Regions from separate parts of the Methylocystis iwaonis genome, predicted to be linked through region 2. Evidence: predicted binding sites of a transcription regulator. Region 2 holds the regulator's gene; each other region holds the start of a gene.
The links. Region 2 encodes LexA, which represses DNA repair genes until DNA is damaged. Its sites were predicted from a motif close to TGTTCNNNNTGTGTTCNG; they were not measured.
Positions count from the first base shown of each region.

Region 1: the regulator LexA is predicted to act here: its motif matches at 6,404-6,421, upstream of QMG84_RS19485 (single-stranded DNA-binding protein).
Region 3: the regulator LexA is predicted to act here: its motif matches at 2,593-2,610, upstream of QMG84_RS00840 (PA0069 family radical SAM protein).

Region 1 is NZ_AP027144.1:47,433-55,348, reverse strand. Features, by position in the region: gene QMG84_RS19525 (phytanoyl-CoA dioxygenase family protein) at 1-115, opposite strand, end outside; gene QMG84_RS19520 (hypothetical protein) at 112-378, opposite strand; gene istA (IS21 family transposase) at 528-2,027, shown strand; gene istB (IS21-like element helper ATPase IstB) at 2,030-2,758, shown strand; partial or broken gene QMG84_RS19505 (DUF932 domain-containing protein) at 2,907-3,056, shown strand; gene QMG84_RS19500 (SOS response-associated peptidase) at 3,158-3,829, shown strand; gene QMG84_RS19495 (HU family DNA-binding protein) at 4,066-4,311, opposite strand; gene QMG84_RS19490 (hypothetical protein) at 5,420-5,743, shown strand; gene QMG84_RS19485 (single-stranded DNA-binding protein) at 6,534-6,872, shown strand; gene QMG84_RS19480 (ParB/RepB/Spo0J family partition protein) at 6,948-7,916, shown strand, end outside.
Region 2 is NZ_AP027142.1:1,352,364-1,360,279, reverse strand. Features, by position in the region: gene QMG84_RS06495 (ComEC/Rec2 family competence protein) at 1-1,261, shown strand, start outside; gene lexA (transcriptional repressor LexA) at 1,400-2,113, opposite strand; gene QMG84_RS06485 (L,D-transpeptidase family protein) at 2,486-3,655, opposite strand; gene QMG84_RS06480 (acetyl-CoA carboxylase carboxyltransferase subunit alpha) at 3,917-4,882, opposite strand; gene QMG84_RS06475 (alpha/beta fold hydrolase) at 5,064-5,936, shown strand; gene QMG84_RS06470 (hypothetical protein) at 6,100-7,512, shown strand; gene QMG84_RS06465 (TolC family protein) at 7,677-7,916, opposite strand, start outside.
Region 3 is NZ_AP027142.1:169,665-177,580, forward strand. Features, by position in the region: gene QMG84_RS00830 (CHAD domain-containing protein) at 1-748, opposite strand, end outside; gene QMG84_RS00835 (homospermidine synthase) at 896-2,329, shown strand; gene QMG84_RS00840 (PA0069 family radical SAM protein) at 2,736-3,854, shown strand; gene rnhB (ribonuclease HII) at 3,967-4,578, shown strand; gene QMG84_RS00850 (site-specific DNA-methyltransferase) at 4,720-5,895, shown strand; gene QMG84_RS00855 (undecaprenyl-diphosphate phosphatase) at 6,142-7,014, opposite strand; gene QMG84_RS00860 (OFA family MFS transporter) at 7,157-7,916, opposite strand, start outside.

The DNA of each region.
Region 1 (7,916 bases), on a different replicon from region 2:
TCAGGGTCGGAGCCGGCAGAATGTCGCGCGCTAAGCAATATCCATGTCTGCGTAGTCCTTCGAGGTGCGGTGAGAGTTCGGCGACTGGCCTCTTCAAGAGTTCGGAAGCGATCATTGCCCCATCTCCCAACCATTCAGCACATCCCTCGAATACAGCGTACGGAATTGACACGGCGCATAGACGCCACCGTCCTGCAGCCGGGCCAGCGTATCGTCTTCAATCTCGATCTGCAGGGCGACCAGAGCCGTGGGCTCAAGGCCATTGCAAGGGCCAAGCGCGCGACATTTCCAACCAAAGTTCTGAATTTGCTCGAACCATGCCTTCTCTGCCACGCCGGTGTAGCTCGTCACGCCCTGTTGTTGGGCGTAGACGACCAACGAGGTCACCAGTTGGTTACGCGAATAATGCCGAGCGTGTGAATCGGCGTGGAATAAGGACCCCGTTTTCGGGGTGATCGGCATCCAATCGGGACCCCGGGGCTGAGGGTCCACATTGGCCTCCTTTTTCGAGGGAGGCCGGGGTTGGGATGCTGGTTGTGGAAACGATTGCGAAGATACGGCGCGCCTATTTTTCCCAGAAGAAGCCGATCAAGGAGATCTGTCGCGAGCTGCGCGTGTCGCGGAAGGTGGTGCGCAAGGTCGTTCGGTCGGACGCGACGGAGTTCCGCTACGAACGCGAGACGCAGCCGCTTCCCAAGATTGGCCCCTGGCGGGAGCAACTGGAAGGGCTCCTATCGGAGAACGAGGCAAAGGCGCCTCGGGAACGGCTGACGCTTGTCCGGCTTTACGAGGAGCTGCGCGGGATTGGCTATGACGGAAGCTACGACGCTGTCCGCCGCTACGCGAAAAACTGGCGCAAGGAACGCGGCGCCGCCCTGGCCCAGGCCTATGTGCCGCTGACCTTTTCCCCGGGCGAGGCCTATCAGTTCGACTGGAGCCACGAAGTCGTCGTGCTGAACGGCGCGACGGTGACCGTGAAGGTCGCCCACATGCGGCTTTGCCATAGCCGCATGCCGTTCGTCCGCGCCTATCCGCGCGAGACGCAAGAGATGGTGTTCGACGCGCACGATCGCGCCTTCGCCTTTTTCAAGGGCGCTTGCGCGCGCGGCATCTACGACAACATGAAGACGGCGGTGGAGACGATCTTCGTCGGCAAGGAGCGGCAATACAACCGCCGCTTCCTCCAGATGTGCGGGCATTACCTCGTCGAGCCCGTGGCCTGCACGCCGGCGTCTGGCTGGGAGAAAGGCCAGGTCGAAAACCAGGTCGGCTTGGTGCGCGAGCGCTTCTTCACGCCGCGTCTGAGGTTTAAGAGTTACGACGAGTTGAACGCCTGGCTGCTCGACAAATGCGTCGCCTACGCCAAAGCGCATCGCCATCCCGAGATTGCCGATAAAACAATCTGGGAGGCCTTCGAGGAGGAGCGCCCAAAGCTCGTGCCGTTGCGGGGCCGCTTCGACGGCTTCCATGCGGTGAGCGCGGCGGTGTCGAAGACCTGCCTGGTCCGCTTCGACAGCAACAAATACTCGGTGAAGGCCAGCGCCGTGGGCCGGCCCGTCGAAGTCCAGGCCTATGCCGACCGCATCATCATTCGGCAGGACGGGATTGTCGTCGCCGAACACCGTAGGCGCTTTGGCCGAGACGAGACGGCCTATGACCCTTGGCATTACGTGCCCGTGCTGGCGAGGAAGCCGGGCGCCCTGAGGAACGGCGCGCCGTTCAAGGACTGGGTGCTGCCGTCCGCCATGGAGAAGATCCGCCGCAAGCTCGCGGGCTCCGCCGACGGCGATCGGCAGATGGTGAAAATCCTCGCCGCCGTTCTCGACGACGGACTGCCAGCGGTCGAAGCCGCCTGCACCGAGGCGGCTGATCAGGGCGTTCATTCCGCCGACGTCATTCTCAACATTCTGGCGCGTCGCCGCGATCCCGGCCCGCCGCTGACCATCCTCACGCCGGACGCCCTGACGCTCCGGCACGCCCCTCTCGCCGATTGCGCAAGATACGACCAACTGAGGAGTTCGGGCTGATGATGGAACGCACGCAAATCTTCGATTTGATGGGAGAACTCAAGCTCCATGGCATGAGGAGCGCTTACGACGAGGTGATGGCGACGGGCATCAAGCGGCAGCATGAGCCGCCGCAGATCGTGGGCGACCTTCTCAAAGCCGAAATCGCCGAAAAGCACGCCCGCTCGATCAAATATCAGATGACGATCGCCAAGCTGCCCTTGGCGAAAGACATCGACGACTTCGACTTCGACGGGGCGACAGTCAACGAAACCCTGGTGCGCGATCTCGCCAGCGGGGCCTTCGTCGGTCAGCAGCGAAACATTGTTCTCGTCGGCGGCACAGGAACTGGCAAGACGCATCTCGCCATCGCCATTGCCCGAAGCTGCATTCGCGCCGGCCTGCGCGGGCGCTTCTTCAATACGGTCGATCTCGTCAATCGCCTCGAGGCGGAGACCCGCGCTGGACGCCAGGGGCGCATCGCCGACTACCTCACCCGCATGGACTTCGTTGTTCTCGACGAACTCGGCTATCTGCCCTTCGCGCAGGCGGGCGGCCAGCTCCTGTTCCACCTCGTCAGCCGGCTCTATGAGCGCACCTCGGTGATCGTCACCACCAATCTCGCCTTCGGCGAATGGCCCAGCGTCTTCGTCGACGCCAAGATGACGACCGCGCTGCTCGATCGCCTCACCCATCACTGCGACATCGTCGAAACCGGCAACGAAAGCTGGCGCTTCAAAAACCGCGCCTGACGCCGTCGCCCCATTCAGGCCGCTGCGGTTATCGGCGTAACTCCGGTCGGGCTACGCCCTCCCTCCGTCACGCCGATAACCGCAGAACCGCTTCGCAAAAGGGGTCCCTTTTCGGCGCCGAGCTGGGGTCCCATTTCAATGCTGATTGACACTGGAGACCGACGATGGCCATGTCGAACTGCGAGCCGTGACCGGCCGCGATTATGGGCGGATATTCGATCACGAGCTCGTCGAAGCTGTGCAGCGAATCGCCGGCAATGGCACGGGCGACATGCGCTGGAAGGTTCCGGGTTTCATCGCGCGACAGCCGGCCAACATGGCATTCAGGCATCGGATTATCAGGCGCAAAAAGCCCCTGGGGCGTTGCCGCGTTCCCCGCCAGTGCGGTATCTTCCGGCCATGTGCGGACGGTTCACGCAATCCTACACATGGGCGGAGGTCGAGCGCTTCCTGAGCGTCGTCGGCCCGGCGCGCAATCTGCGGCCGCGCTACAACATCGCGCCTACCACGCCGATTGACGTCCTACGGCTGGGCAAGGCCGGCCGGGAGCTGGTCCCGATGCGTTGGGGCCTGGTCCCGTCGTGGTGGAAGAAACCGCTGGGGGAGCTGCCCTCGACCTTCAACGCCCGCGCCGAGACTGTGGCGGAAAAGCCCATGTTCCGCTCGGCGTTCAAGTCGCGCCGCTGCATTATCCCCGCCTCGGGCTTCTACGAGTGGACCGGCAAACCAGGCGCGAAGACGCCCCACTATTTTTCGGCGCGAGACGGCCGCCCGCTGGCCTTTGCAGGCCTATGGGAGTGCTGGCGCGATCCTGAGACGAAAGAGCCTCTCGAGTCCGCGACTGTCATCGTAGGGTCCGCGAACGAGTGGATGCGGGCCTTTCATGACCGCATGCCCGTCATTCTCGCTTGGTGCGACGCAGGGGCATGGATGGCGGGCGAGAATCCAGCGGAGCTTCTCCAGCCGCCGCCTGAGGATGCGCTGCAGGAATGGATCGTATCGCCGCGGGTGAACCGCTCAGGCGTCGGCGACGATGATCCGGCGCTAATCGAACCTTCGCGGGCGGCTTAGTAGAGCACCCCCCATCACTCGCTTGGCCGCGTTCCCCGCCAACGCTGCTGTCAGTCGTCGGAATTTCAGGCGCAAAAAGACCCGCAGAGTCGTCCCGCGGCGGGTTCTCACTTTTGAGCGTCTTCGTCCCGTCGTCGTCGCTGTAATCCCCGCCGCGGTCGCGCCGCCTTACCTTATTCACAAAGCCCACCATCACCGGCGACGGCTTGAAAGAGACCGTCCTTCGAGCGGTAATCTCACACCCCACGCCCGTAATTCCGGCCTACACGCGCGCGCTTCTTCCGAACGATGAAACTCCCAAACTGACGAAGACGAACCGACCCGCTCTCATCGAGACACGCAATAATCTCTTCGAAAACCTCATCACAGATCCTGCGCGCCGCGCGCCGCGACAGCCCTGGGCATTCCCGGTAGATGGCCCTCGCCAAAGCCGACCGCGTCAATGTCCGGATTTGCTTTTCACAGCCTTCCTGATCGCTCATAGGACAGCCCGCTCTCAGTGTTTCGAACTCGAGGGCAGGGACCGCAGCCACGCCTCTATGCTTTCAGGGGTTCTTTTGCCCTTCTCCGGCAGCCGCCCCAGGAAACTCTTCATCCGCTCCGGCGACAATTCACGCGCTGCCTGCCGCACCCTGCCCGAGGCCCGACCCAATGCTGCAAATTCCAGCAACGCAGCCTCCGCCGCCTCCTGCGACGCCTCGCGCGACACCACCGCTACGACGCACCACGTCCCGTCAACCTTTACCACCCTATAACCCATGCGCCATCGACCTTGCCTTCGAATTACCCCCGCCCAACGCGCCGCGCGGGTGCGCGGCGCGTAACTGCGTCACCACCAGTACGGAGCCCGATACACAGGGTAGTACGCGGGGCCGTAGTAAACCGGGCGCGACGCCGCCGCACCGACCAGCGCGCCACCGAGCACCCCAGCCGCCGCCGCCGTCGCAACCGCCGCTTCCGTTTGACTCGCTTGCGCCCGGTTCTGCGCGTAATTCACGTTCGCGCACCGCTCGAAACGTCGCGTCCCCGGCCGTAAGCCGGCCGCTTCGCATGTCATCTCCGCGTTTGCCGCCGACTGTTGCGCAGACTGACACCCCGCCAGCCCGCCCGCCGCGACAGCAAAAACCATAAATCCCAAAAATACCTTCCTCATTTCTATCCTCTCGTTTTTGCCACTTTTCCATGGTCACTCGAAAACGCGAACGCCCGACCGCCGAGGCTCCCTTCAAACATGTCACCCCGACGCCGTAACCTGAAATGAACAATCGTGTTCGGCACCGCCAACAACAATTCATCCCGCCCGGCTTCCAACACTTAGACCTCTAGAAATTCGTTTGGCCGGTCCTGATCTAACAACCTGATGCGATTCCTCATCCCGAGTCCTTTCCAACCACAGAACGCGAGGCAAACCGATTTTTTCCACGGCACCATCCGCGCGGACGCGCACCCACTCAACAGTCTGAAATCTGAAAAGCTGGCCTTCGCCGCTTGTCTGCGGTACCGCTCATACGCGACGCCTGTTCTCGCATTGACGATTTAATAGCGTCAGGATATAGTACGTCTGGTTCTACGCAAGGGCTAATTCGTCTCATGGATCATCAGAGATCTTCTCTCCAAAATGCCGGCAACGCCTTCGCAGAGTTTCAAATCCTCGGAACAATTTTCGACATCGCTATCCTCCCGGGGAAAATTCGTGTGGGCTTGCGATCGAACTATCTACGCCGCGATCGTGCCGGCGACATCGTCGAGGCGCCAGCAGAAAATCATGTCGCCGTCGTTCATCACTCCACACGACGGTATGTCCAGAAATATGCTGCTCCCGGTCAGCTTGTAATTGCCCGTGGTAGGCTTTCCGGCGAACTGATTGCCGACCAGTTCATCTTGCTTGGCGCTAACGGCCCCTCAGAAGGCTAACTCTACCCCCCGTTCTGGGAATTGCCGCTCTGTAGCCCTTGGGATACCGCGCCGGTCAGCGCCTCCGTGCATACAGGCCAAGGTATCCCGAGCTGCGCTTGAGCGATCGCAGTTGTCACGTAAGGCACGCAATATTCGATGCTTTGCCAATTACCCGACGCCACGCACATAAACACCTTACAACCAAAGGAAGCGTCCTGCGCAGAAGCAGGGGACGACAGCCCGACCAATCCCACAAGAAAACTGCAGACATAATATCTTTTAAGCATCTTTCGCATCGTGGCCTCCTTCGCCATCGACAAACACTATATCAGCTTTTATCCGCTCGCCAACGGTTTGGCGCGCCCTCCGGGCCGGGCTCTACTCGCGCCGTCGGCGCTCCCGGAGCCCCCTGCGGGTCTCCGCCCTTCGGGTAACGATCCCATCGCGCAAGCATTCTAAGCGGCGTGCGCCCTCGGCGCACATATTTTTTCGTTCTCGTCTCGACCCGTCAGCATAACGCCGTACTCGCGCGGTCAAGCGCGTAAACGCACTGCGTCGCAAGCGACGCCCCTTGCGGGTGACTCGCGCTGCGCGCGGCGTTGACGCCGAAGGCGTCGGGACGAGGAACGTCTGCTTTTCGCCACGCCTGCGGCGCGTCGAACAAGGAACATCCGAGCGCGGAACACAAATAAAAACAAAAGGAAAAATCACATTGGCCGCATTTTTTACATTGACGATGGAATAGAGTGACCCTATATTGAGGGACGTAACGAGGCAATGAGACATCTTTCAAAAATGGAGAGAGAAAATGCGTTCTACTAACCTTTTTATCGTTCGTGGTCACACCGGCGCAGAACCGCGAACCGTTGGCAAGGTCGTCAAATTATCCGTCGCAACGAACCGCTCTTGGAAAGACTCTCGCGGCGAGCGTCGCGAAGAAACAGATTGGGTTACGCTGACTTTTCTCAATGAGAAAATAGCCAATTTCGTCGTCGCCAACGTCAAGAAAGGCGACCCCATTTACGCCGAGTGTCGGATTGCCGAAGGCTCTTACAGCAAGGACGGCGTGAAGCATTACACGACCGACATAATCGTGAACAATTTCGACCTCCTCTCACCCAAGGCGAGCGACGACGAACAGTCGTAACGATCAACACAGCGGGCGTCACCGGGCGCTCGCTTGCTCCCCGCAAGCATTCATTGGACCTTTGGAGAGAGAGCCATGACGACCAAGAATCAGTCCGAATCGACCAAGGAACCTGTCTCGGCGATCCGGCTCAGCCAGCTTCGCGCCGACCCCGAGAACGTGCGCCGCTATGAGAGCGACGCAGGAATTGAAGGACTCGCCGCCACCATCCAGACCATGGGCCTCTTGCAGAATCTCACCGTCCGCCGCCCGCGCCCCGGCGAGAAGGCCCCCAAAAACTGCTACTTCGTCACGGCTGGAAATCGCCGGCTCAAGGCGCTCAATCTCCTTAAATCGAAGAAGGCGAGCGTTGATGGCGTTCCTGTTACCGCTGACTTTCTCGTTCGCGTCCGCGAGATTGACGAGACCGCCGCCAGCGCCACCGAAGTCTCGCTGATCGAGAATACCTCGCGGGAGAATATGCACCCCGCCGATGCAATCGAAGCATACGGCCGCCTCGCACGAGAAGAAGGCTTGACGCCGGAAGCCATTGCCGACCGTCACGGCGTTTCTCATATGACCGTCCGTCGCCGCCTCAAGCTCGCGAACGTGTCGCCGAACCTATTGGCCGAGCTTCGCAAGGACGCCATTACGCTTGAGCAGCTTCAAGCGCTTGCGCTTACCGATGACCACGCGGCTCAAGAGGCCGCATGGTTCGACGCGCAAGAGTGGCAGCGCGACCCCGACGAGCTGCGCGCCGCCCTGAGTCCCGAAGCCGCGCTGGCCAGCGATAAAATGGCGCGTTTCGTGACCGTCGAAGTCTATGAGCAGCTGGGCGGCGTCGTGCTACGTGACCTCTTTGATGACGACGAAAGCCGCATCCGCCTCACCGATCGCACCTTGCTTCATCGCCTTGCCGCCGCAAAGCTGGAACAGGAAGCCGAGGCCATGCGCGGCGAGGGTTGGAAGTGGGTGGAGACCGCGACAGAGTATAATTACCACAGCGGCGGATTGAGCCGTATCTATCCCAAAGAGACGGACCCTTCGCCCGAAGACGCGAAGCGG
Region 2 (7,916 bases):
GATCGGCGCTATTCTCTACGATATCGGCACGGGGTCGCGCGTCGGCACGGAACGCGCGCTGGTCATGACGCTGATCATGCTCGGGGCGGTGTTGTTCGACCGCCCCTCGCTCTCCATGCGCAATCTCGCGCTCGCGGCCTTCGCCGTCATGGCCGTCGAGCCCGAGGCGATCATGGGCGCGAGCTTCCAGCTTTCCTTCGCCGCCGTCGCGGCGCTCATCGCCATCTACGAATGGCGCGGCGAGCAGCTCACCGAGAGAAGCACGCGCACGGCTGGGGTCGGCCTGCGCAGCCGCCTCGCCGCGGGGCGAGAGACGATCGCCGAGCGTCTGCTGCATGGGCCGGGCGCGGCGCTTGTCGCAACGCTTTGCGCGACCTCCGCCACCGCCTCCTTCATGGCCTATGATTTCCACGAGTTGAGCCCTTATGTGCTCATCGGCAATCCGATGACGCTGATGGCGATCGAGTTCTTCGCCGTGCCCTGCGCTTTGATCGGCGCGGCGCTCTATCCCTTCGGCCTCGACGGTTTCATCTGGCGCTACCTCGAGATGGGGATCAATCTCGTGATCTGGCTCGCCGGCCTCATCGCCAACGCGCCTGGAGCGAGCCTGCATGTGAAGGCCTTCGCGCCCTGGGCGATGGTCTTTCTGGCGCTCGCCGTTCTATCGGCGGTTCTGTGGCGAACATGGATGTGGCGGGCGACGGCGATCCCGCTCGCTTTGATCGGCCTTATGGGCGCGACCAACGCCGAGCGCTTCGACATCGCCATTCCCGCGACCGGAGAGGCGGCCGCTCTGCGCCGGCCGTCGGGCGAGCTCGCGCTGCTCGGCAAGAAGCCCGGCGCCTTCGCCGCGGAACAATGGCTGCGCGCCGACGCGGACGCGCGCGCCGTCGACGAGGCGAAAGCGGCGTCCTGCGACGACTATGGCTGTATCGGCAAGGCCGCCGACGGGAGGATCGTCGCATTGGCGACGTCACGCGCAGCGCTTCTCGAAGACTGCGCCCGCGCCGCAATCATCGTCACGCCGCTGCGGGCGCCGGAAGGCTGCGAAGCGCCGATCGTGATCGACCGGCGCAAGCTCGCCGAAACCGGCGCGGTCTCGCTACGCATTCTGGAAGGCGGCGCGCTCGCGTGGACGACGGCGCGAGGCGTCGACGAAGACCGGCCCTGGTCGCCGAAACCCGCGCAGCAGATCAGACGCGCGGTGGCGCAGGAGGATGAAAGCGCTGAGGAAGCGGAGCTTGCGGAGCCGCTGGAGTAATCGCGTGAGAGGCGGATTGGGAATCCTTGCGAAAACCACCGCCGTCATTGCGAGCGAAGCGAAGCAATCCAGAGCCGCGACGGCTGCCCTGGATTGCTTCGTCGCTTCCTCGCAATGACGGCGGGGTGACTGTGGATGTCAGTACTTCCGCAGCAAGCTCACCAGCTTGCCCTGGATGCGCACCTTGTCCGGCCCGAAAATGCGCGTCTCATAGGCGGGGTTCGCCGCCTCCAGGGCGATCGAGGCGCCGCGCTTGCGCAGCCGCTTCAACGTCGCTTCCTCGTCCTCGATCAGCGCGACGACGATGTCGCCCGTGTCGGCGTAGTCCTGTTTCTTGATGACGACAGTGTCGCCGTCCAGAATACCAGCCTCGATCATGGAGTCGCCGCGCACTTCCAGCGCGAAATGCTCGCCGCTCGACAGCATCTCGGGCGGCAGGCTGATGGTATGGCTGCGGCTTTGGATGGCGGAGATCGGCGTGCCGGCGGCGATGCGGCCCATCACGGGAATCGCCACCTGTTGATTCGCCTCGTCCTCCCCGCGCTCGTGCAGCGGCCGAACGCGGCCCAGATTGCCTTGAATGACCGAAGGCGAGAACTTCCCGCCGCGCGCGGCCCCGCCGCCCCTGGGCGTCGCCGATTCGGGCAGCCGCAAAACCTCGAGCGCGCGGGCGCGATTGGGCAGGCGCCGGATGAAGCCGCGCTCCTCGAGCGCGAGAATAAGACGATGAATGCCGGACTTCGAGCGCAGATCGAGCGCGTCCTTCATCTCGTCGAAAGACGGCGGAACGCCGGTTTCCTTCAGCCGCTCGTGGATGAAACGCAGCAGATCGCTCTGTTTCTTTGTCAGCATAATCCGCCCCTCGCGACACGAACCGCCGCGCGCCTCGCCCTCAGGCCGCGAGCCTCAAAACAAATCATGAACGATTTATAGGCGTTCCCTGTGCGTTCCGCAACAACTATTGCCGAGGCCGGGTTAACAAAGGCTTTTCAAAAGGAAAGCCGCGCCCGAACGGGTAGCGCTCAATTATTCACAAAGTGGCGATGACGCCCCTCGTGCTTCGAGACGCCTGCTGCGCAGGCTCCTCAGCATGAGGGGCTTCTGCATCCGCGCCAAACACTTAGGCCTCATCCCGAGGAGCGAGCGAAGCTCGCGTCTCAAAGGACGAGGCCGCCTCGGAGCATTACCGACAAACTGAGTCGCGCCCGGACGGGGGGCGGCGCCCTACTTCTTCGGGTTGAGCGCCTTCTTGATCGACGCCGTCGGCCCGTTTTCATCAGCCAAAGCCGACATTTCGCGATGGTGCTCCGGCGCAAGCGCCCGAACGACGGTCGAGGCTTCATGGCTTTGCGCCGCGGCCTTGGCGGCGGCCATGGTCACGACCGGGGATTTCGTCGCAAGCTGCTGGGCGGATTTGTCCACGGCGCGCGCCGGCTTCTCTTCGAGCGCGATTTCCGTCGGCCCCGTCAGCGCCTCGGGCCGGCTGGCCTCTCCCGCCTTCGAGGCGAAGCTCGGATGCTGGCCGCCGTCCTCATAGACGACGCGCACCGGCTTCACGCTCTGGGAAAGCTCGGCGATCTTCTCGTCGTCCTTGGCGGCCTTGGCGGAGACGCTGGCGACGAGCTCGGGATCGCGTTTGAGGGGCGGACAGGCGGAGACCGGGTCCATGGCGCCGCTCGGCGTCGCATTGAAGACATAGCGGCGACCGCAGAAAGCCACCTGCGGCTCCTGCTTCGTCACCTCGAAAACGTCGTTGCCTTCCTTGAGATTCTTCCAGAAGCCGATATTCGCGTCCAGCCGATGCTTGGCCAGATTTTCCGCCGTCATGCGGAACGGATAGGACTGCATCTGGATCGCGCGCTGGCCGCCGTCGAAGCTCGAGCGGGCGATGGCGTAGATCTCGGCGATCTGCGCGTCGGTCATGGAGAAACAGCCGGCCGACGAACAGGCGCCATGCACCATGATCGTGCCGCCCGTGTGGCCCAGGGCGCGGTCGAGCTGGTTCGGATAGCCGACGTTGAAAGACAGATAATAGGACGAATTCGGGTTCATCTGGGCCGGGGTGATCGAATAGAAGCCCTCCGGCACCTGACGGTCGCCTTCCTGCGTCTTCGGGCCGAGCTGACCCGACCAGCGGCACATGGGGAAGGTCTTGAGGTGGATGTAATTCCCGTCCGCGCCCTGTTTCCAGATTTCGAGCTCCGCCTCTTTCTTATAGGCGCGGATCAGCATCGGCGCTTCTTTGGTGGTGCCGAGCTGCGCCATCTTGGCGAGCGTCTCCGGCGGCACGGGCGCGAGCGAGCGATGCGACAGACCGCTGTCCTGGCAGGCGGAAAGCGACAGGCCGGCGAAAGCGACGGCGACCGCGGCCGGCTTCAAGATCCGATGTTCCATGCGCTCAGCTCCCCTTAGCGCCCCGGCGCCCGCGCATTTTGTCGGTCGCGAGCCGTCGGGCCCGCCAGATGAATGCGAGCTTGAGGGCTCGCGGTTCAAGATTGTGCAACTGCAGGATGTTTACGCTGCGTTGCGTAACTCGATTCTTACCGGGCGCAGACTCTTTGCCGCCCGTCCGGCAAGCTAACGAGCAGAATGGGACCAGAAAGTGTCCAAACCCCTCGCCACCCCAGGAAAACGCTGCAATTCGATTTGTTTACCTTAACTTTTGGCTTCTATCTTGCGGCCCATGTTAAGGAATTTGTCCGCCCGCGCGGCGCGTAGCTGCTCGCGCGAGAAATTGGCCAAACGGGACAACTCCGACCAGATGGCCTCGCCCACTGCGGCGATGGCGGCGGCGGGATCGCGATGCGCGCCGCCGGCGGGCTCGGAGACGATCACGTCGATGATGCCGAACTTGAGCAGATCCTGCGCGGTGATTTTCATGCTGGTCGCAGCTTCCTGCGCCTTGCCGGAGTCGCGCCACAGGATGGAGGCCGAGGCCTCGGGCGAAGCGACCGTATAGACGGCGTGCTCCAGCATCAAAACCTTATTGGCCGCGGCGATGGCGATGGCGCCCCCGGAGCCCCCTTCGCCCACGACGACGGCCACATTCGGCACGCCGAGCGACAGCGACACATCGGTCGAGCGCGCGATCGCCTCGGCCTGGCCGCGCTCCTCGGCGTCGATGCCCGGAAACGCGCCCGCCGTGTCGACCAGCGAAATCACCGGCAATCCGAAACGATCGGCAAGCTCCATGAGCCGCACGGCTTTGCGATAGCCCTCCGGCCGCGCCATGCCGAAATTATGCGCGAGCCGGCTCGCCGTGTCGGAGCCCTTCTCCTGGCCGATCACGCAGACGGATTCGCCCTTGAAACGGCCGAAGCCGCCGACAATGGCCGAGTCCTCGCCAAACAGCCTGTCGCCCGCGAGCGGCGTGAACTCGGTGACGAGCTGCTTGACGTAATCCGAGAAATGCGGCCGCTGCGGATGGCGCGCGACCTGAATCTTCTGCCAGGGCGTCAACACTGCATAAAGATCGCCAAGCGCCTTCGCCGCCTTGGCCTCGAGCTTGCTGAGCTCCTCCGCGATCGAGACGCCGTCGCCCTTGTCGGCCAGCGCCCGCAGCTCCTCCACTTTGGTTTCGAGTTCGGCGACGGGCTTTTCGAAGTCGAGATAGGAGCGCATGAGCGGTTGGATTTCCTGCCGGTTATTGGTGGCGCCCGGCGGCCTCTCGGGCGCGCGCAAACTCGCTGCATCGGCGCGGGAAGTCAAGAAAGGTCGGCGTTGCGGCGTTCTTCCTGCAATAGCAGCGTTTGGCGCAATCCGCCCGGCGCGGTAAAAGTCTGCGAGACATTGGAGCAATTGCGTGAGCTCGACCTTCGCCCCCGAAAGCCATTTCATCACCGCCCGCGATGGCCTGCGCCTGCATTATCGCGACTACCCCTGCCCGGCCGCGACGCGGCTGCCGTTCGTGTGCCTGCCGGGGCTCGCGCGCACGGCGGATGATTTTTGCCTCGTGGCCGAAGCGGCGCAGCAATCGGGCCGGCGCGTGCTCGCGCTGGATTATCGCGGACGCGGGCGCTCCGAGTGGGACAAGGACTGGCGCCGTTACAATCCCGACGTCGAAGAAGAGGACATCTTTGCCGTTCTCGCCGACGCCGGCGTCGCCAGGGCCGTCTTCTTCGGCACCTCGCGCGGCGGGCTTCACACGATGCGCCTCGCGCGCGCCCGGCCGGGATTGATAAGCGCCGCGATCCTGAACGACATCGGCCCCGTGATCGAAAAGAAAGGCCTGCTGCTGATCAAGGGCTACGTCGGCAAAATGCCGCCGCTCCAGAAAATGAGCGACGCCGCCGCGCTGATGCGCCTGACCGCAAGCGTGGCCTTCCCCGCGATCACGCCCGAGCAGTGGGAAATCTTCGCGCGCCAGACCTTCGAAGAAAGGGACGGCAAGATCGCGCTGCGCTACGATCCCGAGCTTGCGCATACGCTCGACGACATCACGCCGGAATGCGAGGTCGAGGATTTGTGGGAAGCCTTCGCGGCTCTCGCCCAGCACCCCATACTCGCGCTGCGCGGCGAGACCTCGAACATCCTCTCCATCGAAACCTTCGCTGAAATGGCGCGACGCGCGCCGAGGCTCGAACGTCATACCGTACCCGGCCAAGGCCACGCGCCGCTGCTGCTCGACCAGCCGACAATCGAGCGCGTGATGCAGTTTTTGAATAAGCAGGACTGATACGCGCGCGCGACGCGCAGAATGTGAAACATCGTTGGCCCTTGCCTGTCGCCGCCCAACCGCATTAGCTTGCAACGCGGCGTTTCAAGAAAAACCTTATGAGGGGCGAGAGATGGCTTCCAATTATTTTCGTAACGGCTTTCGTGCGCGCTTAGCGTGCTCAGTGTTCGCACTGGCGACAGCAGCCTCGACATCCACTCATGCCGCCAAGCTGCGCCACGCACAAGCGGCGATAACGGCTCCAACCGCATCGGCAGGCGCGCCGCTGTCGGCGGATGACGTCTCCTGGCTCTTCCCGCCGCCCAAAAACGCCGAGGGCCTCGCCGACACGATCGCGATCGCCGATCTCACTGCGCCAGACCCGAAGGACGCTTCGAAACGCGAAGCCCTATGGCCCGCAGCCGCCTTTGCGCAATTCCTCGCCAACGCCGAAGGCCCTGCGACGCAGATCGGAAGCCATCATGTGCAATTGCCCAAGGAGGCGCATGACATCAAGGCATGGCGTGTCGCTGGTTTGCGCATCGACCCCGGCGCGCCCGGGCTCACGCACGGCGTCACCGAGCAATTCGGACAATCTCCGCAAGTGCGCTTCATCCTGCAGCCGGTGACGACGCAAGCCAATGGCGCCGTGCAGGTTCACGACGTCGCCGCGCATCTTGTCTACACTTTCGCCGCCGGGTTCGACGCGCCCGCCGAACAAGGCTGCCAGGCGCGCGTCAAGCCGGACATGGACGCGTTCAAGAAAGTCGCGCGCGACTTCGCCGGTCTGCGCGACGATCTCGCGAACGGCCGCTTCGGCGCCGTGAAAATCTCGACGCAAGGGAAGCTGCTCGGCGTGCATCCGGGCCTCGCCGATCGCCGCTCGGCGAAACCGCTGCGCGACGCGCTTGTGAATGTTCTCGAGCGCCATCTCACGGGCGGAAAGCTCAGCGCCATGGCGGTGATGGGGCTCGCCGACAATGGGCCCGAGCCCTGGATTTTCCTGGCCATGGCGCCGGTCGGGCCGGGCGTCGTTCCCTCATTGCCCAATGGCGGCTTCATTCCGGTGCGCGGGCCGGCGCTCGACGGCAAGCAATTCGCCGAGGGCCTTGCGGTGTTGGAGACGCCGCATCAGGTCATCCCGACGCCGGCGCCCAATAATCTCAATCCCATCACCTGCAAGAACGCGGCGCTGCCTGCGGGCGAGGCGGCGCTGCCGGTGGCGCAACGCAAGGGGCTCGCGACCGCCGAACTCTTCGACCTCGGCGACGCTAAAATCTCCAACCCCGCCACCATCAAGAAAATTCAAGAAACCGTCGATCTCATCGCCGATCCGGCCCGCAGCCATTTCTTCAACACCGACTGCGTGAGTTGCCACACCGATACGCGCCGCGCGATGGATCTCTTGAAAAACGCCAGGATTCCTGGCGTCGATCCGGCGGCGCTGCCCCAGGAAAAATGGAACGTGCGCAATCTCGGCTGGTTCCCGTCCTTCCTGCGCCCCGGCAAGCTCGAGGCGACGGCGACGCGGCGCGCGGCGTCGGAAACGGCGGAGGTGGTTGATTTCATCAACAGCAATGGATTGGCCAAGCCGTAGAGAACCGTCATTGCGAGGAGCGAAGCGACGAAGCAATCTAGGGCAGCGATGTGGCCCTGGATTGCTTCGCTCCGCTCGCAATGACGGGCATGGCTCAGCCGAGTGTCCCAGCGATCTACACCGTCGCAATCAAGCGACCGGCGTGTTTCGCTCGCAATGCCCCATCACGGCGCGTAACCCTGCGCCTGATTTACCCGCGATACCGCCGCGCCCACATTCACCGAGGCGCTGGCTTGCGCGCGCTGCGCATCTAACTGCAATTGCCGCACGCGGTAGAGATCGAAGGCGCTGATCTCGCCGAGCGCGAAGGATTTGCGCGAGAGCTCGAACTGCTCATTGGCGACCGAGAGGCGCTTGTTGGCGAGGCCCGCGGCCTTCTGCGCGGCGGCGAGATTGGCGCGCGC
Region 3 (7,916 bases), 1.2 Mb from region 2:
GGCTCTCGAAAAACTCCGCGCCATAGCGCGCTTTTTTCAAAGCAATGCGCACCTGATGCCGCTCCTCGGGCGTCAGCTCGGCGAGACCCTTGGCTTTCTTTACGACGCGCTTGCGCAGCTTGGTGAGGGCTGCTTGTGCGAAGTCCTTCGCCGAACCCTCTTCGCGGGCCTCCGGCTGCGCGGTCCAATTGCGCTTGGCGATCGCCTCGCGAAATTCGGCAAGAAAAGCGCGCGCCTCCGGTCCCTCGACCGCCGCGCGCGCGGCGCGATAGGCCTTGGCGCGGCGCGTATTTATCTCGGCGAGAAGCGCTTCGTAGCTCGCTTCGTCCTTGAGCGACGCGCCGGGGCCCTCCGCGAGCATGTCGAGGAAAACGTCCCAATTGCGCGCCTGCCCGAGAGTTGAGGCAAGCGTTTTGGCCCGATCGCGCGCCGCGGCGAGGGCAGGGCCGGCCAGCGCGTCCCGGAACGTCCCGATCGCCGCCCGCAAACGCCGTAGCGCCACGCGCATTTGATGCACGCTTTCCGCCAGCTCCTCGGCCAGAAAGACCGGCGCATTGGCCTCGAAATGGTCGAGCGCGGAGGAAAAGACGCAGACGGCGGCGTCCTCGACCGTGTCGGTCGCAAGCAGCTTCACCGGCCGGGCCTTCTGCGGCCCCGCCGGCTTGGCGACCTTGGCAGGCTCAGGGCGCACGTCGGCCGTCGGGGCGATCGCCTCGGGTGAGACGTCATGGCGCGCGGGCCGTTCCATGCTTGCTCCTGTCGGAATGCTCAGGATTTTGGGCGCCAGGCGCTCGAGGTCAAGCGCAGGCGACGCAATAAACCGGCGCGATACTTGATTAAGACGCCCGCGCCTGCTTTATCGCGGCGCACCATTCGCACAAGGAGGCAAGAGTAAATGTCCGTATGGCCCGTCTATGGCAAAATCACCGGCCCGATCGTCCTGATCGGCTTCGGCTCCATCGGACGCGGCATCTTGCCCCTGATCGAGCGCCATTTCGACTTCGACAAGAGCCGGTTCACCGTCATCGACCCGGTCGATACGCACCGCCGGCTGCTCGATGAACGCGGCATCGCTTTTCTCAAAGAAAAGCTCACCCCCGAAAATTATCGCGAAGTGCTCACGCCGCTTCTCACCAAGGGCGGCGGACAGGCCTTCATCGTCAATCTCTCCGTCGACGTCTCCTCGCTCGACATGATCAAGCTCGCGCGCGAGCTGAAGGCGCTTTACGTCGACACCGTCATTGAGCCCTGGCCGGGCTTCTATTTCGACAAGAACATGGGCAATGACGCGCGCACGAACTACGCGCTGCGCGAGACCGTTCTTGAAGAGCGCCGCAAGAACCCGGGCGGCACGACCGCCGTCTCCTGCGTCGGCGCCAATCCCGGCATGGTGTCCTGGTTCGTCAAGCAGGCGCTCGTCGACATCGCCAAGGACACGGGCGTCTTCGACAAGGAGCCGACGACCCGCGCCGAATGGGGCGCGCTGGCGCAGAAGCTCGGCGTCAAGGGCATTCATATCGCCGAACGCGACACGCAGCGGGCGCGTGACCCCAAGCCGCAGAATGTCTTCGTCAACACCTGGTCGGTGGAGGGCTTCGTCTCGGAAGGCATGCAGCCGGCCGAGCTGGGCTGGGGCACGCATGAGAAGTCGCTGCCGGACATCGGCCGCACCCATGCTGCCGGCTGCGGCGCTGCGATCTATCTGCTTTCGCCCGGCGCCAACACCCGCGTGCGTAGCTGGTGCCCGACGCCCGGCGCGCAATTCGGCTTCCTCGTCACGCATAATGAGGCGATTTCGATCGCCGATTACCTGACGGTGCGCGACGGCGCGGGCAATGTCGCCTACCGGCCGACCTGCCATTACGCCTATCATCCGGCCAATGACGCCGTTCTGTCGCTGCACGAAATCTTCGGCGCCGCCGGCAAGATGCAGCCGAGCTGGAAGATCCTCGACGAGCACGAGATCGTCGACGGCATCGACGAGCTGGGCGTGCTGATCTTCGGCCACGCCAAGAACGCCTATTGGTACGGCTCGCAGCTCTCGATTGAAGAGACCCGCGACCTCGCGCCCTATCAGAACGCCACCGGCCTGCAGGTGTCTTCCGCCGCGCTCGCCGGCATGGTCTGGGCGCTCGAGAATCCGGAAGCCGGCATCGTCGAGGCGGACGAAGTCGACTACAAGCGCTGCCTCGAAGTGCAACTGCCCTATCTCGGGCCGGTGAAGGGCTATTACACCGACTGGACGCCGCTCGAAGGCCGCCCCGGCCTGTTCCCGGAGGACATCGACACGAGCGATCCCTGGCAGTTCAAGAACATTCTGGTTCGCTGAGCGAACCTCGCAACGAAACGCATGGAGGCGGCGCGCAAGCGTCGCCTCTTTTTTTGTGTCGCAAGTCTCAAGGCCGTCATTGCGAGAAGCCCAAGGCGACGAAGCAATCCAGGGCAGCCACCGCGGCCCTGGATTGCTTCGCTTCGCCCGCAATGACGGGCGTTCGTTTGCTTTCGATCCCTGCTGGTCCACCGGCCGCGCCGGACGCTTTGCCAGCAGTGAGCCCTTAACTTCATCTTAAACCCTCTTGCATGCTCCGAGAATGTTCTTTATTCGTTCTTTATTCGCGCTATGTTCCGCTTCGGCAGGTCGAGCCGCGGCGGGGCGTCAAGTCCCCAAAGTCGCGATCACGGGAGGCCGGCTCCGGCCGGCCTCCCCTTAGGGGCCGTTTTGTCGGGAGTGGATCATGGGTCGGCTCGCTGAAATCTCGACGGATGCGCAGGCGCAAATCGGCGCGCTGGTCGACCCCGAGCGGCGGCGCGGGCGCGGTTCGCTGTCGAAGCGCAGCGGCCGCTATGAAAAGGAAATCCGCGAGGAAGCGGACGACGGCTGGGGCTCGCTCGAGACCCTGGAGGCGCTGAAGACCAACATTCACGTCGAAAAGCCGCGCTCGATCATCACGAAGAATGATTCTCCCGACATCGCTTTCGATCGCTCGATCAACCCCTATCGCGGCTGCGAGCATGGCTGCGTTTATTGTTTCGCGCGGCCGACGCACGCCTATATGGGGTTTTCGCCGGGGCTCGATTTCGAGACCGAAATTTTCGTCAAAGAAGGCGCGGCGCAGCTTTTGGAGCGCGAACTCTCGGCTCAAAATTACGCGCCGAAAGTCATCGCCATCGGCACGAACACCGATCCGTATCAGCCTTCTGAAAAGCGCCACCGCATCATGCGCTCCATTCTGGAAGTTCTGGCGCGCGTGAAACATCCGGTTGCGATCGTGACGAAATCGGCGCTCGTCTTGCGCGATCTCGATCTTCTGGCCCCGATGGCGAAAGACGGGCTCGCCAAGGTCGCTTTTTCGGTGACGACGCTCGATCCACGCCTTGCCCGGATCATGGAGCCCCGCGCCGCCACGCCTGAGCGCCGGCTCGACGCCATGGAAAAGCTCGCCGCCGCCGGCGTGCCGGTCGCCGTGATGGCCGCGCCGATCATTCCCGCCATCAATGACGACGAGATCGAGGCGATCCTCACCCGCGCCCACGCCGCCGGCGCGCGCGAGGCCGGCTACATCATGCTGCGTCTGCCGCTCGAAGTGCGCGATCTCTTCAGCGAGTGGCTGGTCGCCAATTTCCCCGACAAGGCCCGCCGCGCCCTGTCGCTCGTGCGCTCGACGCGCGGCGGCAAGCTATATGATCCGACCTTCGGCAAACGCTTTACAGGCGAGGGGCCTTACGCGTGGATGCTCGGCCGGCGTTTCGAGCTCGCCGCCAAGCGTCTCGGCTTTTCGAACTCGACGTTCAAATTGCGAACGGACCTCTTCGAGCCGCCGCGCCGAGGTCCTCAGCAGCTCAGCCTCTTTTGAGCGGGCGAGCCGCGAATTTTTCATTGCCAATAAGACGGCCAGCCGCTTTTTAGATCGCCATGCACATGACCGACCGAAATTTCACCCGGCCCTTTCATTCTGGCGTTGCGCCATGAGCGCCGGCCCCGACTTCCGCATCGAAGGCCGGTTGCATCGGCAGGGAATCTGGCCGGTCGCCGGCGTGGACGAAGTCGGGCGCGGCCCGCTCGCCGGGCCGGTGGCCGCCGCCGCGGTCATTCTCGATCCAAAGCGCCTCCCGCGCGGGTTGGACGACTCGAAAGGCCTGAACCAGAAAGAGCGGGAAGCCGCATTCGAGCGGATTATGGAAAAGGCGATCGCCGTCAGCATCGCCTTCGTCACGCCCGCTGAGATCGACGCCATCAACATCCGACAAGCATCGCTCGCGGCCATGGTCCGCGCGGTCGCCACCCTGTCGCACGCGCCGGCCTATGTGCTTGTCGACGGCTCCGATCCGCCGCGCCTCGCCTGCCCGTGCCGCGCGATCGTCAAGGGAGACGCGTCGACCTTATCCATCGCCGCTGCGTCGATCGTCGCTAAAGTCGCGCGCGACGCAATGATGCGGCGACTTGCCGCACACTACCCGAGCTATGGATTCGAAACCAATGTCGGCTACGCCGCACGGCGCCATCTCGACGCCTTGCGCGAGAACGGCCCAACTCCCGCACATCGCTTAAGCTTCTCGCCGCTGCGGGAGAAAGTATAAACGAGGCATTAAAGCTAAGTTTCTTACTTCATTAAGATTTTCGTTCGAAAAAGAGACGCCATCCCGCGCCGGCTCTATACGCGCTTTTTACCTAGTTCCGGCATCTTCACACGTGTTGGTAGCGTATGTGGTGTCGAGTTCATGAGTAGCGCGCGCGTCGGGGCGGCCCGCCTCAAATCCCGGATAAAGGTCACGCGTACCGGGTTATCCATCGCCGGGCCGCTCCACGCGCAGCCTGCCAGAAATACGATATTGCGCGGCGATTGCGTCAAGCTGATGCAGACGCTCCCTGAAGAGAGCGTCGATCTCGTCTTCGCGGATCCGCCCTATAATCTCCAGCTCGCCAATAAGTTGACGCGCCCGGACCAGAGCCTCGTCGACGCCGTCGATGACGACTGGGACAAATTCGCCGACTTCTCGACCTATGACGCCTTCACGCGCGACTGGCTCGCCGCCGCCCGCCGCGTCATGAAGCCAACGGCGACGATCTTCGTCATTGGCTCCTATCACAATATCTTCCGCGTCGGCGCGATCATGCAGGATCTCGGATTCTGGATCCTGAACGACATCGTCTGGCGCAAGAACAATCCGATGCCGAATTTCCGCGGCCGTCGCTTCACCAACGCCCATGAGACGATGATCTGGGCGGCGCGCGACCCGGCCGTGAAGAGCTACACCTTCAACTATGAAGCGTTGAAGGCCGGCAATGAGGATTGCCAGATGCGCTCGGATTGGCTCCTGCCGATCTGCACCGGCTCCGAGCGGCTGAAAGACTCGGAAGGCCGCAAGGCGCATCCGACGCAAAAGCCGGAGACGCTACTCGCGCGCGTGCTCCTCTCCGCCTCCAATCCCGGCGATCTTGTGCTTGATCCCTTCTTTGGCACCGGCACAACGGGCGCGGTCGCGAAACGATTGCGCCGAGATTTTATCGGACTCGAGCGCGAGGACGGCTATGCTCAGGCGGCGGCCGCGCGCATCGCCGCCGTCGAGCCGCTTTCCGAAGACGCGGTTGCGCTCGCGCCATCCAAACGCGCCGAACCGCGCATTGCTTTTGGGAGCCTCGTCGAAGCGGGCATGATCGCGCCCGGCGCCGTGCTGACGGACGTCAAAAAACGCCATACGGCGATCGTGCGCGCCGACGGCGCCGTCTCGCTCTCGGGTTTCGTCGGCTCAATTCACAAGACCGGCGCGCTGGCGCAGGGTCTCCCGGCCTGCAATGGCTGGACCTTTTGGCACTTCGAGACAAACGGCCGCCTGGCGCCGATCGACGAATTGCGCTCCCAGGCGCGCGAAGCGCTCCGCGAAGCCGCGGAGTAAAAGCTCCGGACCGCGGGCCTTCAGGCCCGCGCAGACTTGCTTGAAAATTGGCGATGACGCCCCTCGCGCTTCGAGACGCCTTGCTAATGCAAGGCTCCTCAGCATGAGGGGCTTCTGTTATCTGCGTCAGACACTTAGGCCCTTATCCTGAGGAGCGAGCAAAGCTCGCCTCGCGAAGGACGAGGCCGCCTCGGAGGTTTGCAAAAACAAACAAGCGCGCCTGAAGGCGCGCGGTCCGTTCACGTCTTAGACCAGGAAGCCGCCGTAAAAGCCCACGAGCAGCACGACGCCGATGAAGGCGCGATAGGCGACGAAGGGCCAGGCGGAAAAGCGCTCCAGAATGCGCAGCAGGCCCCAGATCGCCGCAAAGGCGGAAATCGACGCCACGAGAAGCCCAAGCGACAGCACCGACCAGCCGTGAAAATCGAGATGCGCCTTGTGCAGCTCCCATAATTCCTTGAGGCCGGCGAGTGCGATCGCGGGCAGGCCAAGCAGGAAGGAGAAGCGCGCGGCTTCTTCGCGCTTGAGGTCGAGAAAGAGCGCCGCCGTCAGCGTCGAACCCGAGCGCGACACGCCGGGAACAAGCGCGCCGACCTGGGCGAAGCCGACGATCAAGGCGTCTTTCAGGCTCACATGGTCGAGCGTGCGCTTATGATTGCAGTAAAGCTCGGCGAGCGCGAGCAGTGCGGCCATGACGACGCAGGAAATGCCGATGACCGGAAGCGATCGCAGCGGCGAGCCGCAAGTGTTGAGCGTGTGCGACAGGAGAATGCCGGCGAGCCCGATCGGCACGGTCGCGAAGCCGATCCAAAGGACGAAACGGAAGGTCCAGTCGTTGAAGTCGCGCCGCCGAATTGCGCCAATGGAGCCCACAGCCAGCGCGCGGATGTCGCCCCAGAAATAGCTGACCACCGCGGCGAGCGCGGCGAGCTGCATGGCGGCGGAGAAAGCGGAGCCCGGGTCCTTCCAGCCGAGCAGCGCCGGCACGATGCGCATATGCGCCGTGGAGGAGATCGGCAGAAGCTCGGAAATGCCCTGAACGACGCCGAGCGCCGCCACTTTCATATAACCGAGGTCGACAAAACCTGTGTCGAGACCATTGGTGCAAGCCGTCGCCATTTTCTCTCCGCCGGAATGGGGCGCGGGGGCTCCGCGCGGGGCGCTACGGAATATCGACCATGCGCGGTTGTGGTTAATGGAAAGAAAACGAGGCGCCACGGGGGCAAGCAAAAGGGCCCCCGCGTGCGCCGCTCGATCCAGCTCATTTGAACAGCGCCATCGCCTTCAACAACGTGATCGATACGCCCCAGGCGAGCGGGACGCCGACCGCGAGCCAGGAGAGGATCAAGACCGGCGAGAGGCGCGGCGCCGCGCGAAGGGCGACCGAGGGCACAGGGTCATGCGGCTCCAGCCCCTCCTCCAGAAAATCCTCGAAATCGGCGTGGATCTCTTCCTCTTCCTGCTTCACCGCGGCGACGCTGGTCTTCTTCTCGGCCGCGACCTCTTCATCGGTCATATAATATTTCTCGGCGACCGGCCGAACGAGGAGATTGCAGACAAGCCCCGCCAGCAGCAGGCTGGCGAGCACATACATTGTCTGGTTATAGGCGGCTTCGCGGGGCACGCCGATCGAAAGCTGATATTCGCGAATGTAGTTGACCAGAACCGGGCCGAGCACGCCCGCCGTCGACCAGGCGGTCAGCAGCCGGCCATGAATGGCGCCGACGTAATGCGTGCCGAAAATATCCGCGAGATACGCCGGAATAGTCGCGAAGCCGCCGCCATACATTGTGATGATGACGGCGAAGAGCAGCACGAACAGGAAGACGAGCCCGCCCTTTGCCGCGAAAGGCGCCGCGGCGTAGAGCGCGAGGCCGAGCACGAAGAAGATCGCATAAGTGACCTTGCGGCCGAAGGCGTCTGAGGCCGAGGCCCAGCCAATGCGCCCGCCGATGTTGCACAGGCTCAAGAGGCCGGTGAAGCCCGCGGCGATGGCGGCGATCTGCTTCTTCTGGTCGGCG